3 regions of the Aeromicrobium sp. REDSEA-S32_B7 genome follow, and region 1 is predicted to be linked to each of the others. Evidence: predicted binding sites of a transcription regulator. Region 1 holds the regulator's gene; each other region holds the start of a gene.
The links. The regulator HrcA, encoded in region 1, represses chaperone genes, less so after heat shock. The targets are predictions, from matches to a motif close to TTGGCACTCGNNNNNNNCGAGTGCCAA.
Positions count from the first base shown of each region.

Region 2: a site for HrcA is predicted at 1,461-1,487, ahead of groES (co-chaperone GroES). Genes of this name have one in related genera too.
Region 3: a site for HrcA is predicted at 2,003-2,029, ahead of groL (chaperonin GroEL). Genes of this name have one in related genera too.

Region 1 is NZ_LUNF01000105.1:909-4,181, forward strand. It holds gene A6Q79_RS07605 (histidine triad nucleotide-binding protein) at 1-9, opposite strand, end outside; gene dnaJ (molecular chaperone DnaJ) at 54-1,214, opposite strand; gene hrcA (heat-inducible transcriptional repressor HrcA) at 1,231-2,268, opposite strand; gene A6Q79_RS07620 (hypothetical protein) at 2,422-2,853, shown strand; gene A6Q79_RS07625 (DUF3097 domain-containing protein) at 2,846-3,273, shown strand, end outside.
Region 2 is NZ_LUNF01000017.1:1,574-4,846, reverse strand. It holds gene groL (chaperonin GroEL) at 1-879, opposite strand, end outside; gene groES (co-chaperone GroES) at 1,050-1,343, opposite strand; gene A6Q79_RS00625 (class I SAM-dependent methyltransferase) at 1,580-2,749, shown strand; gene A6Q79_RS00620 (5-oxoprolinase subunit PxpA) at 2,923-3,273, shown strand, end outside.
Region 3 is NZ_LUNF01000082.1:4,786-8,058, forward strand. It holds gene A6Q79_RS06235 (MmcQ/YjbR family DNA-binding protein) at 1-139, opposite strand, end outside; gene groL (chaperonin GroEL) at 250-1,881, opposite strand; gene A6Q79_RS06245 (hypothetical protein) at 2,083-2,352, opposite strand; gene A6Q79_RS06250 (hypothetical protein) at 2,388-3,273, opposite strand, start outside.

The DNA of each region.
Region 1 (3,273 bases):
GGGGCTCATGGTCCCTTCCTACCGCACCCGGCGGCCCGCGACGAGGCCGCCACTCAGCGGAAGGCGTCCTTGATGCGGCCGAAGACGCTGCCGCGGTGGGTGCTGCCGAGCTGCGCCTCGGGACGCTCCTCGTCGCGCAGGGCGGCCAGCTGCTTCAGCAGGTCGCGCTGCGCGTCGTCGAGCTCGTCCGGGGTCTGCACGACGATCTCGACGACGAGGTCGCCGCGACCCGGTCCCCGCAGGCGCGGCACGCCCTGGCCGCGCAGCGTGAGCGTCTCGCCCGACTGGATGCCGGCCGGCACCTCGAGCCCGACGACCTCCGGGCCGTCCTCGTCGGCCAGGTCGGCCTCGAGGGTCGGCAGGTCGACGTGCGTGCCGAGCGCAGCGGCCGTCATGGGCAGCGTCACCTGGCAGCGCAGCTGGTCGCCCTTGCGGGTGAAGACGGGGTGGCGAGCCACCTCGACCTCGATGTAGAGGTCGCCCGCCGGACCCCCGCCCGGGCCGACCTCCCCCTCGCCGGCGAGCTGGATGCGGGTGCCCTGGTCGACGCCGGCCGGGATCGAGACCGTGATCGAGCGGCGCGAGCGGACGCGGCCGTCGCCGTGGCACTCGTGGCAGGGGTCCTGGATGACGGTGCCGAACCCGTGGCAGGTCGGGCACGGGCGGGCCGTGCGGACGCTGCCGAGCGGCGTGCGCTGGACCTGCTGCACCTCGCCGTGGCCGTGGCACGTGCCGCAGGTGACCGTCGCCGAGTCGTCCTCGGCGCCGCTGCCCGAGCAGCGCTCGCAGACCACGGCGGTGTCGACCTTGATCTCGCGCGTGACGCCGAACGCAGCCTCGGCGAGGTCGACCTGCAGACGCAGCAGCGCGTCCTGCCCCCGCTGCACGCGCGAGCGCGGACCACGGCTGCTGCTGCCACCACCGCCGAAGAAGGCGTCCATGATGTCGTCGAAGCTGAACCCGGCGCCTCCGCCGAAGCCGCCCGCGCCGCCCCCGCCGCCGAGCGGGTTGCCGCCGCGGTCGTACACGGCACGCTTCTGGGGGTCCGACAGCACCTCGTACGCGGTGGTGACCTCCTTGAAGCGGTCGGCGGCGTCGGGGGCGTCGTTCACGTCGGGGTGCAGCTGGCGCGCCAGCTTGCGGTACGCCTTCTTCATCTCCTCGGGCGTCGCCGACCGGGAGACGCCGAGCAGCGCGTAGTAGTCCTGTGCCATACGTCCTTCGTCCTGTTCAGCCGTCCGCGAGCTGTCGCCCGACGTAGCGGGCGACCGCGCCGACGGCGGCCATGGTTCCGGGGTAGTCCATGCGGGTGGGTCCGAGCGTGCCGAGCATCGCCAGCGCCTGCTCGGAGGTGCCGTACGCCGACGAGACGACCGCCGTGCCGGGCAGTCCCTCGGTCCCGGTCTCCAGACCGATGCGCACGGTGGGGTCGGTGGTGGCCTCGCCGAGCAGCTTCAGCAGCACGACCTGCTCCTCCAGCGCCTCCAGCACGGGGCGGATGGAGGTGTCGAAGTCGCGACCGAAGCGCGCGAGGTTCGCGGTGCCGCCGACGGCGACGCGCTCGTCGCTGCGCTCGTCGGAGAACACGTGGGTGAGCGTCGTGACCACGGAGGTCACGAGGGGGCGGTCGGCGGGCGCGAACGTGCCGATCACGTCGGCGAGGCGCAGCGACGCCTCGGGCAGGCGCTGGCCCACCGCCGCCGTCATGATGCGCGAGCGGACGTCGGACAGCAGACCGTCGCCCGGCGTGGCCTCGAGCTCGACGATGCGCTGCTCGACGCGACCGCTGCTGGTGATGACGACCACGAGCACGCGGGCGCCCTCGAGCGCCACGACCTCGACGTGACGCACCGTGGAGCGGGTCAGCGACGGGTACTGCACGATCGCGACCTGGTTGGTGAGCTGGGCGAGCACCTTGACGCTGCGCTGCACGACGTCGTCGACGTCGACGGCGCCGCCCAGGAACGTCTCGATCGCGCGACGCTCGGGCGACGTGAGCGCCTTGACCTGCGAGAGCCGGTCGACGAACAGCCGGTACCCCTTGTCGGTGGGCACGCGACCCGCGCTCGTGTGGGGCTGGGCGATGAGGCCCTCCTCCTCCAGCACGGCCATGTCGTTGCGGATGGTGGCCGGCGAGACGCCGAGCTGGTGACGCTCGACGAGGGCGCGGGAGCCGACCGGCTCCTGGGTCTCGACGTAGTCCTCGACGATGGCGCGCAGGACCTCCAGGCGACGGTCCTCGGACGGGAGACGACGGTCCTCCGGCACGGCGCTCTCCTCCTCTGGGACGGTCTCGGCTGGACGGTGCGTGGCTCGGGTGCGACGACGCCGGACGGCCTCGGGCGCGCACGGCGCAGACGGGGTCCGTCGGCGCGGCGTGGCGCTTTGGCACTCACCAGGCGCAAGTGCCAGTCTAGCGCCGTGGGAGCAATCGGGAGCGAGGGTGAGGTCGTCTCGGTCGCGGGTCGCTCGCGCACCCTGACGTACCGGCCGCGCCGGGTGACGCTCTCCGACGGCACGTTCCTCCTGCACGAGTCGCGCGGCGGCACGCTGAGCTCGGTGTGGGCCGCCGACCTCGGCGACCTCTTCGTCGAGGTGGTGCACCTGGGGCACGGCCCCGTCGGCGGCGAGCTGGTGCTCGTCGTCCCCGACGGCGACACCGTGGCCCTCGGCGACCTCGTCCCGCCCCTCGACGTCGTGCCGAGCACCGCGCAGCCCAGCTGGGCGCAGGCCGTCGACCTCGCCGTCGGGCTGACCCGCTCGTCCACGCGGATCCTCACGAGCAGCGGCGAGATCGGCCGCGACGACCTCGAGGCGTTCCACCAGACCTTGCTGGGCGTGCTCCATGGCTGAGACCCGAGGGTGGGGTCGCTACGGCGACGACGTGCTCGCCGGCGACTGGAAGGCGCCCCCGCGCGGGCGCTCGACCGAGGTGCCCGCCGAGCTCGGGATGGTCGTCGAGGAGGTCACGACGGGCTGGTGCGGCGAGGTGGTGCGTGTCGAGCGCGACCTCGGCACCGTGGCCCTGGAGGACCGGCGCCTCAAGATCAAGGTCTTCCCCCTCGGACCGGGCTTCCTGCTCGAGGGCAGGCCGGTGGTGCTGGTCGCCCCGTCCGGCGCCGCCCCGCGGCAGCCCGCCCGCACGGCGTCGGGATCGCGTGCGGTGGCCGGGCAGCGGGCGCGCGTGGCCCTGCCGAGCCGGATCCTCGTGGAGGGCAAGCACGACGCCGAGCTGGTCGAGAAGGTCTGGGGCGACGACCTGCGTGTCGAGGG
Region 2 (3,273 bases), on a different contig from region 1:
GGTCGCGATGTCCTGGAGCATCGCCTTGCGGCGGTCGCCGAACGCGGGCGCCTTGACGGCGACCGAGGTGAACGTGCCGCGGATCTTGTTGACGACCAGGGTCGAGAGCGCCTCGCCCTCGACGTCCTCGGCGATGATGAACAGGCTCTTGTTGGCCGCGATGACCTTCTCCAGCAGCGGGAGCAGCTCGGCGACCGAGCTGATCTTGCCCTGGTTGACGAGCACGTAGGGGTCGTCGAGGACGGACTCCATGCGCTCGGTGTCGGTGACCATGTAGGGCGACAGGTAGCCCTTGTCGAACTGCATGCCCTCGGTGAAGTCGAGCTGCGTGCCGAGGGAGTTGGACTCCTCGACGGTGATGACGCCGTCCTTGCCGACCTTGTCGAACGCCTCGGCGATGAGCTCGCCGATGTGCGCGTCGCGCGAGGAGACGGTGGCGACGTCGGTCATGTCCTTGATGTCGTCGACGTCGCGGGCGACCTCGTGCAGGCGCTCGGAGACGGCCTTGACGGCGGCCTCGATGCCCTTCTTGAGGCCGACCGGGTTGGCGCCGGCGGCGACGGCGCGCAGGCCCTCGTGGACCATCGCCTGGGCGAGCACGGTGGCCGTGGTGGTGCCGTCACCGGCGACGTCGTTCGTCTTGGTGGCGACCTCCTTGGCGAGCTGGGCGCCGAGGTTCTCGAACGGGTCGTCGAGCTCGACCTCACGGGCGACGGTGACGCCGTCGTTCGTGATGGTGGGGGCGCCCCACTTCTTGTCGAGCACGACGTAGCGGCCCTTGGGGCCGAGGGTGACCTTGACGGTGTTCGCGAGGGCGTCGACGCCGCGCTCGAGCGCGCGGCGTGCGTCCTCGTCGAACTCGAGGATCTTGGGCATGATGATGCCTTCCTACGAAACGACTGAATGGTGGTGTCCGGCGGGAGCCGGAGGTGGCGCGTCAGCACGGTCCTGACGCGCATGGGGCCCGACCGGCAAGGCGCGTGAGCGACGGCGACCCGTTCTTGGTCGTCGAGCGAGCAGCAACGCCGCCGGTCGGGAGCCCAGGTGCGTCAGGAGACGACGGCGAGGACGTCGCGGGCGGAGAGGATGAGGAACTCCTCGCCCGAGTACTTGACCTCGGTTCCCCCGTACTTGCTGAAGATGACCTTGTCGCCGACGTTGACGTCGAGCGGGACGCGGTTGCCGGAGTCGTCGATGCGGCCGGGGCCGACCGCGACGACCTCGCCCTCCTGGGGCTTCTCCTTGGCGGTGTCCGGGATGACGAGCCCGGAGGCGGTGGTCTGCTCGGCCTCGACGGCCTTGATGACGAGACGATCCTCGAGCGGCTTGATGGTGACCGACACTGGTCGACCTCCCCTTCAACGATGTGGTGAGTGACGGATGTACGTGATGGGTGTGCACGCCGTCGCGGGGGCCGTGCACGGGTTGGCAGTCTCAGGGTTCGAGTGCCAGTTCAGAATCTAGCACTCACCCCTCTCGAGTGCTAAGGGGTGTTCGCGGGCGGCGGACACGCGTCGTCGAGCCCGGCGGGGGTGCCGGGCCGTGGGCGGCGGGATGCCCCGCCTGCCACGATGGCGTCGTGGACCTGGTGACGTTCGAGCGGCTGCAGACCGACGAGGGTCGGGCGCTGGTGGCGGAGGTGCACGAGGGCGCGGGCCGGGAGTCCGATCTCGCGCTCGGCACGCGGCTGCGCAAGGTGCACGACGTGGAGCTGGTGGCGGCGGCGGTGACGCAGAACCACCTGCGGGGGCTGGCGCGGGCCAAGCTGGGCGACGACGCGGCCGCCATGTTCTTCACGCACGACGCGCTGCAGCAGGCGACGCGTGGCACGGTCGCGACGCTGCGCGCCGAGCGTCTGGCTGCGTCGGGGGCGTCCGCGGTGCTCGACCTCGGCTGCGGCATCGGGTCCGACCTCGTCGCGTTCGCGCGGGCCGGGCTGCGGGTGCGCGGTGTCGACCGCGACCCGGTGCGTGCTGCGATCGCCTCGGCGAACCTGCGTGCGCTCGGGCTCGAGGGTGAGGTGGTGTGCGCCGACGCGGCCGACGTCGTGCCGACCGCGTCGGAGGTGGTGTTCCTCGACCCCGCCCGTCGCGACGACCGTGGGCGGGTGTTCGACCCGGAGGCGATGAGTCCGCCGTGGTCGGTGGTCGAGGAGCACCTGTCGGGGCGCGCCGTGGTGAAGACGCTGCCGGGGATCCCGCACGCGCTCGTCCCCGACGGCGTGGAGGCGGAGTGGGTCAGCGACGGGGGCGACCTCGTCGAGGCGTGCCTGTGGGGTGCGGGGCTCGACCTGACCGACCGCGCGCCGCGGCGGGCGTCGGCACTGCCCGGCCCGCACGAGCTGACCGGCGACGGCGCGCCCGGTGACGTCGGCGAGCTCGGCGGCTGGCTCCACGAGCCCGACGACGCGGTGATCCGCTCCGGCCTGGTGGGGGCGCTGGCCGAGGAGCTCGACGGGCAGCTGGTCGACCCGCGGATCGCGTGGGTGACGACCGACGTCGAGGTGCGGCACCCGCTGGCCCGATCGTTCCGCGTCGTGGCGGAGCTGCCGTTCCGCGAGAAGCAGCTGAAGGCCGCCTTGGTCGCGCGCGACGTCGGCACCCTGACCGTGAAGAAGCGCGGCGTCGACGTCGTGCCCGAGGTGCTCGTGCGCCGCCTGCGCCTGAAGGGCTCGCAGCGCGCCACGGTCGTGCTGACGCGCGTGGACGACAAGGCCGTCGCCCTCCTCGTCGACCCCCTCCCCCGCTGACCGTCGTCGCGCAGGGCCCGCGCGGACCCCGCAGCACAGGACCGTTTGCGTGGGGCCCCACGTAAACCGGCTCGCCCCACCGCAAACATGCGCCTGATCCGCACGTTTGCGTGGGGCCCCACGCAACCGTGCTCACGGCGTGGGGGTGGGGCGGGCGGGCCTAGGGTGGGGGCGTGCGCATCGACCTGAACGCCGACGTCGCCGAGTCGCCGGACGACCTCGCCCTCCTCGACGTGGTCACGAGCGCGAACGTCTGCTGCGGGGCCTACGCGGGGGGCGAGGAGCTCATGCTCGACGCGTGCGAGCGTGCCGTCGAGCGGGGGGTCGTCGTGGGCGCACAGGTCGGCTACCCCGACCGCGAGGGGTTCGGCCGACGACCGCAGGAGCCGACCGACGACGAGCTCGTCGCGACCCTGCGCGAGCAGCTCGACCTGCTCGCCGAGGTCGCCGACGCCGTGGGCGCGCGCGTGGCCTACGTCAAGCCGCACGGCGCGCTCTACAACACCGTCGTGCACGACGAGCAG
Region 3 (3,273 bases), on a different contig from region 1:
CGAAGAGGTGCGCGACGTGGGCGCCACGCACGACCCAGCGGACGCCGGTCCAGGCGCGCTCGCGCCGCGCCTCGGGCAGCGGGTCGAGCACGCGCCCGACGCGCTCGAGCCAGACGTCGGGGACGGGTGCGCGAGCCACGTGCCCCACCCTGGCACGGGCCGCCGACATCCGGTCGCGGCACGAGACGCGAGAGGGCCCCGACCGGCGAACCGGTCGGGGCCCTCGTCGTCAGCGGCGAGGCGCAGGGCTCAGAAGCCCATGCCGCCCATGTCGCCCATGTCGGGGGCGCCACCACCGGCCGGAGCGGGCTCCGGCTTGTCGGCGACGACGGCCTCCGTCGTGAGGAACAGCGCCGCGATCGAGGCGGCGTTCTGCAGCGCGGAGCGCGTGACCTTAGCGGGGTCGATGATGCCCTCGCCGATGAGGTCGACGTACTCGCCCGTGGCGGCGTTGAGGCCGTGGCCCGGCTCGAAACCGGCGACCTTCTCCGCCACGACGCCGCCCTCGAGGCCGGCGTTGACGGCGATCTGCTTCAGCGGGGCCGACGCAGCGGTGCGCACGATGTTCGCACCGGTAGCCTCGTCACCCTCGAGCTGCAGCTTCTCGAACACGGCCGCGGTGGCCTGGACGAGCGCCACGCCACCACCGGCGACGATGCCCTCCTCGACGGCCGCCTTCGCGTTGCGCACGGCGTCCTCGATGCGGTGCTTGCGCTCCTTGAGCTCGACCTCGGTGGCCGCGCCGACCTTGATGACGGCCACGCCGCCGGCCAGCTTGGCGAGGCGCTCCTGCAGCTTCTCGCGGTCGTAGTCGGAGTCGCTGTTCTCGATCTCCGCACGGATCTGGTTGACCCGGCCGGCGATCTGGTCCTGCGAGCCGCCGCCCTCGACGATGGTCGTCTCGTCCTTGGTCGTGACGACCTTGCGCGCGGTGCCGAGCAGCGAGATGTCGGCGTTCTCGAGCTTGAGGCCGACCTCCTCGCTGATGACCTCGCCGCCGGTGAGGATGGCGATGTCGGCCAGCATGGCCTTGCGGCGGTCACCGAAGCCGGGGGCCTTGATGGCGACCGACTTGAAGGTGCCGCGCATCTTGTTGACGATCAGGGTGGCCAGCGCCTCGCCCTCGACGTCCTCGGCGATGATCGCGAGCGGCTTGCCCGACTGCATGACCTTCTCGAGCACCGGGACGAAGTCCTTGACCGAGCTGATCTTGCTGTTGACGATGAGGATGTAGGGGTCCTCGAGGACCGTCTCCATGCGCTCGGGGTCGGTGACGAAGTAGCCCGACAGGTGACCCTTGTCGAAGCGCATGCCCTCGGTGAGCTCGAGGTCGAGGCCGAACGTGTTCGACTCCTCGACCGTGATGACGCCCTCCTTGCCGACCTTGTCCATGGCCTCGGCGATGATCTCGCCGACCGTGGTGTCGGCGGCCGAGATGGACGCGGTGGAGGCGATCTGCTCCTTGGTCTCGACGTCCTTGGCCATGCCGAGCAGCTGGCTGCTGATGGCCTCGACGGCGGTCTCGATGCCCTTCTTCAGGCCCATCGGGTTGGCGCCGGCGGCCACGTTGCGCAGACCCTCGCGCACGAGCGCCTGGGCCAGGACGGTGGCCGTCGTGGTGCCGTCGCCGGCGACGTCGTCGGTCTTCTTGGCGACCTCCTTGACGAGCTCGGCGCCGATCTTCTCGTAGGGGTCCTCGAGCTCGATCTCCTTGGCGATGGACACACCGTCGTTGGTGATCGTGGGGGCGCCCCACTTCTTCTCCAGCACGACGTTGCGGCCCTTGGGGCCGAGCGTCACCTTGACGGCGTCGGCAAGCTGGTTCATGCCGCGCTCGAGGCCGCGGCGGGCCTCCTCGTTGAACGCAATGGACTTGGCCATGTGGAACTCTCCGGTTCGACGTGGTTCGGGTGTGACCGGTCGGTGCCCGCGACGGACGAGCCAGGACGCGCGACGATCCCTTCCCGCCGCCGTCCCGACCCTCACCGGGCCGGTCGGATGTCTAGCACTCTCACTATAGGAGTGCTAACCCAGGACTGGCAATCGGGTGGGGAGAGTGCCAGTTGCGGCGACGTCGCGACGCTAGTCGTCGTCGCCGATGACGAGGCGGGGGAGGCGGTCGCGCCAAGGGCGGCGGGGCGACGGCGACGCGTCGACGTCGAGCAGGGGCGGCGCGGCCGACGGGTCGGGGCGGGGGTCGGGGTCGGCCTCCTGCGCCGCGGCCCGGCGGTCCTGGCGGGCGATCCAGAGGACGGTCAGGACGATGCCCACCACGGGGACGAACGCCGGGATGGCGAGGACCGCCACGGGGTGCGCCGACAGCTCCCCGACCGCTGCGGCACCCGTTCCCATCGCACCAGTCTACGAGCGGCGGCCCGAGGACGGGCTCAGACCGAGAGCAGCAGGTAGATGCCCGTGAAGGTGTAGCCGACCATGAGCACGAGCATCGCGAGCTGGCCGGTGAGGCGGTGCGCGCGCGGCAGCACCTCGAGGGCCTTGTCGTGCGCCGCGACCACCGCCACCACGTGCCCGGCGACGACGAATCCGACCTTGTAGACCGCGAGGAGGTCGGGGTGCTCGGACAGGACGTACGACACCGTGAGCCCGTCGCCCGTGCCGAGCAGCTGCAGCAGGCCGATCACCACGCCCTGACCGCGCTCGACGAGGTAGGTCAGGTAGTGCGCGAAGACGTAGCCGACGACGATCGGCACCAGCGAGTGCGCCATCAGCCCCGGCAGCGCTCGGCGCTGGGCCGACGTCACCCCTCCCGTAGCCACCGAGGCGGCCACGAACGCCACCGCCACCACCACGCAGAACAGCAGCAGCACGAGCGACGTGGTGAGCGTGGAGTGCGCCGCCGACTGCCAGGCCTGCGACGCGGAGAAGCTGTCGAACGCCGTCGACCCGAGGAGCACCGACACCGCCGCGACGATCCCGGGCGCCACGGGCAGCAGCGGGAGCGAGCGCAGCGGGTTGTGCGGCGCGAAGCGCCGGTCGCGCACCAGCGGCGCGAGCCGCGCCACCACGGCGCTGTACACGTCGAACGGGTCGGCACGGTCGAACCAGCGCGGCCCGAACACGACGCCACCCGCCACCGTCACGACGACGTAGACCGCCACCCACGTGCGCACCGCGTCGACGGAGCCGGCGTCGGGAGAGGCGAGCTCGAGCCACACGAACGCGAACAGCCCGGCCGCCGCAGGCCAGTAGCCCCACGCCGGGCGGTAGACCACGAACCCGTCGGGACGACCCGTGAGCCGACCCACCAGCCAC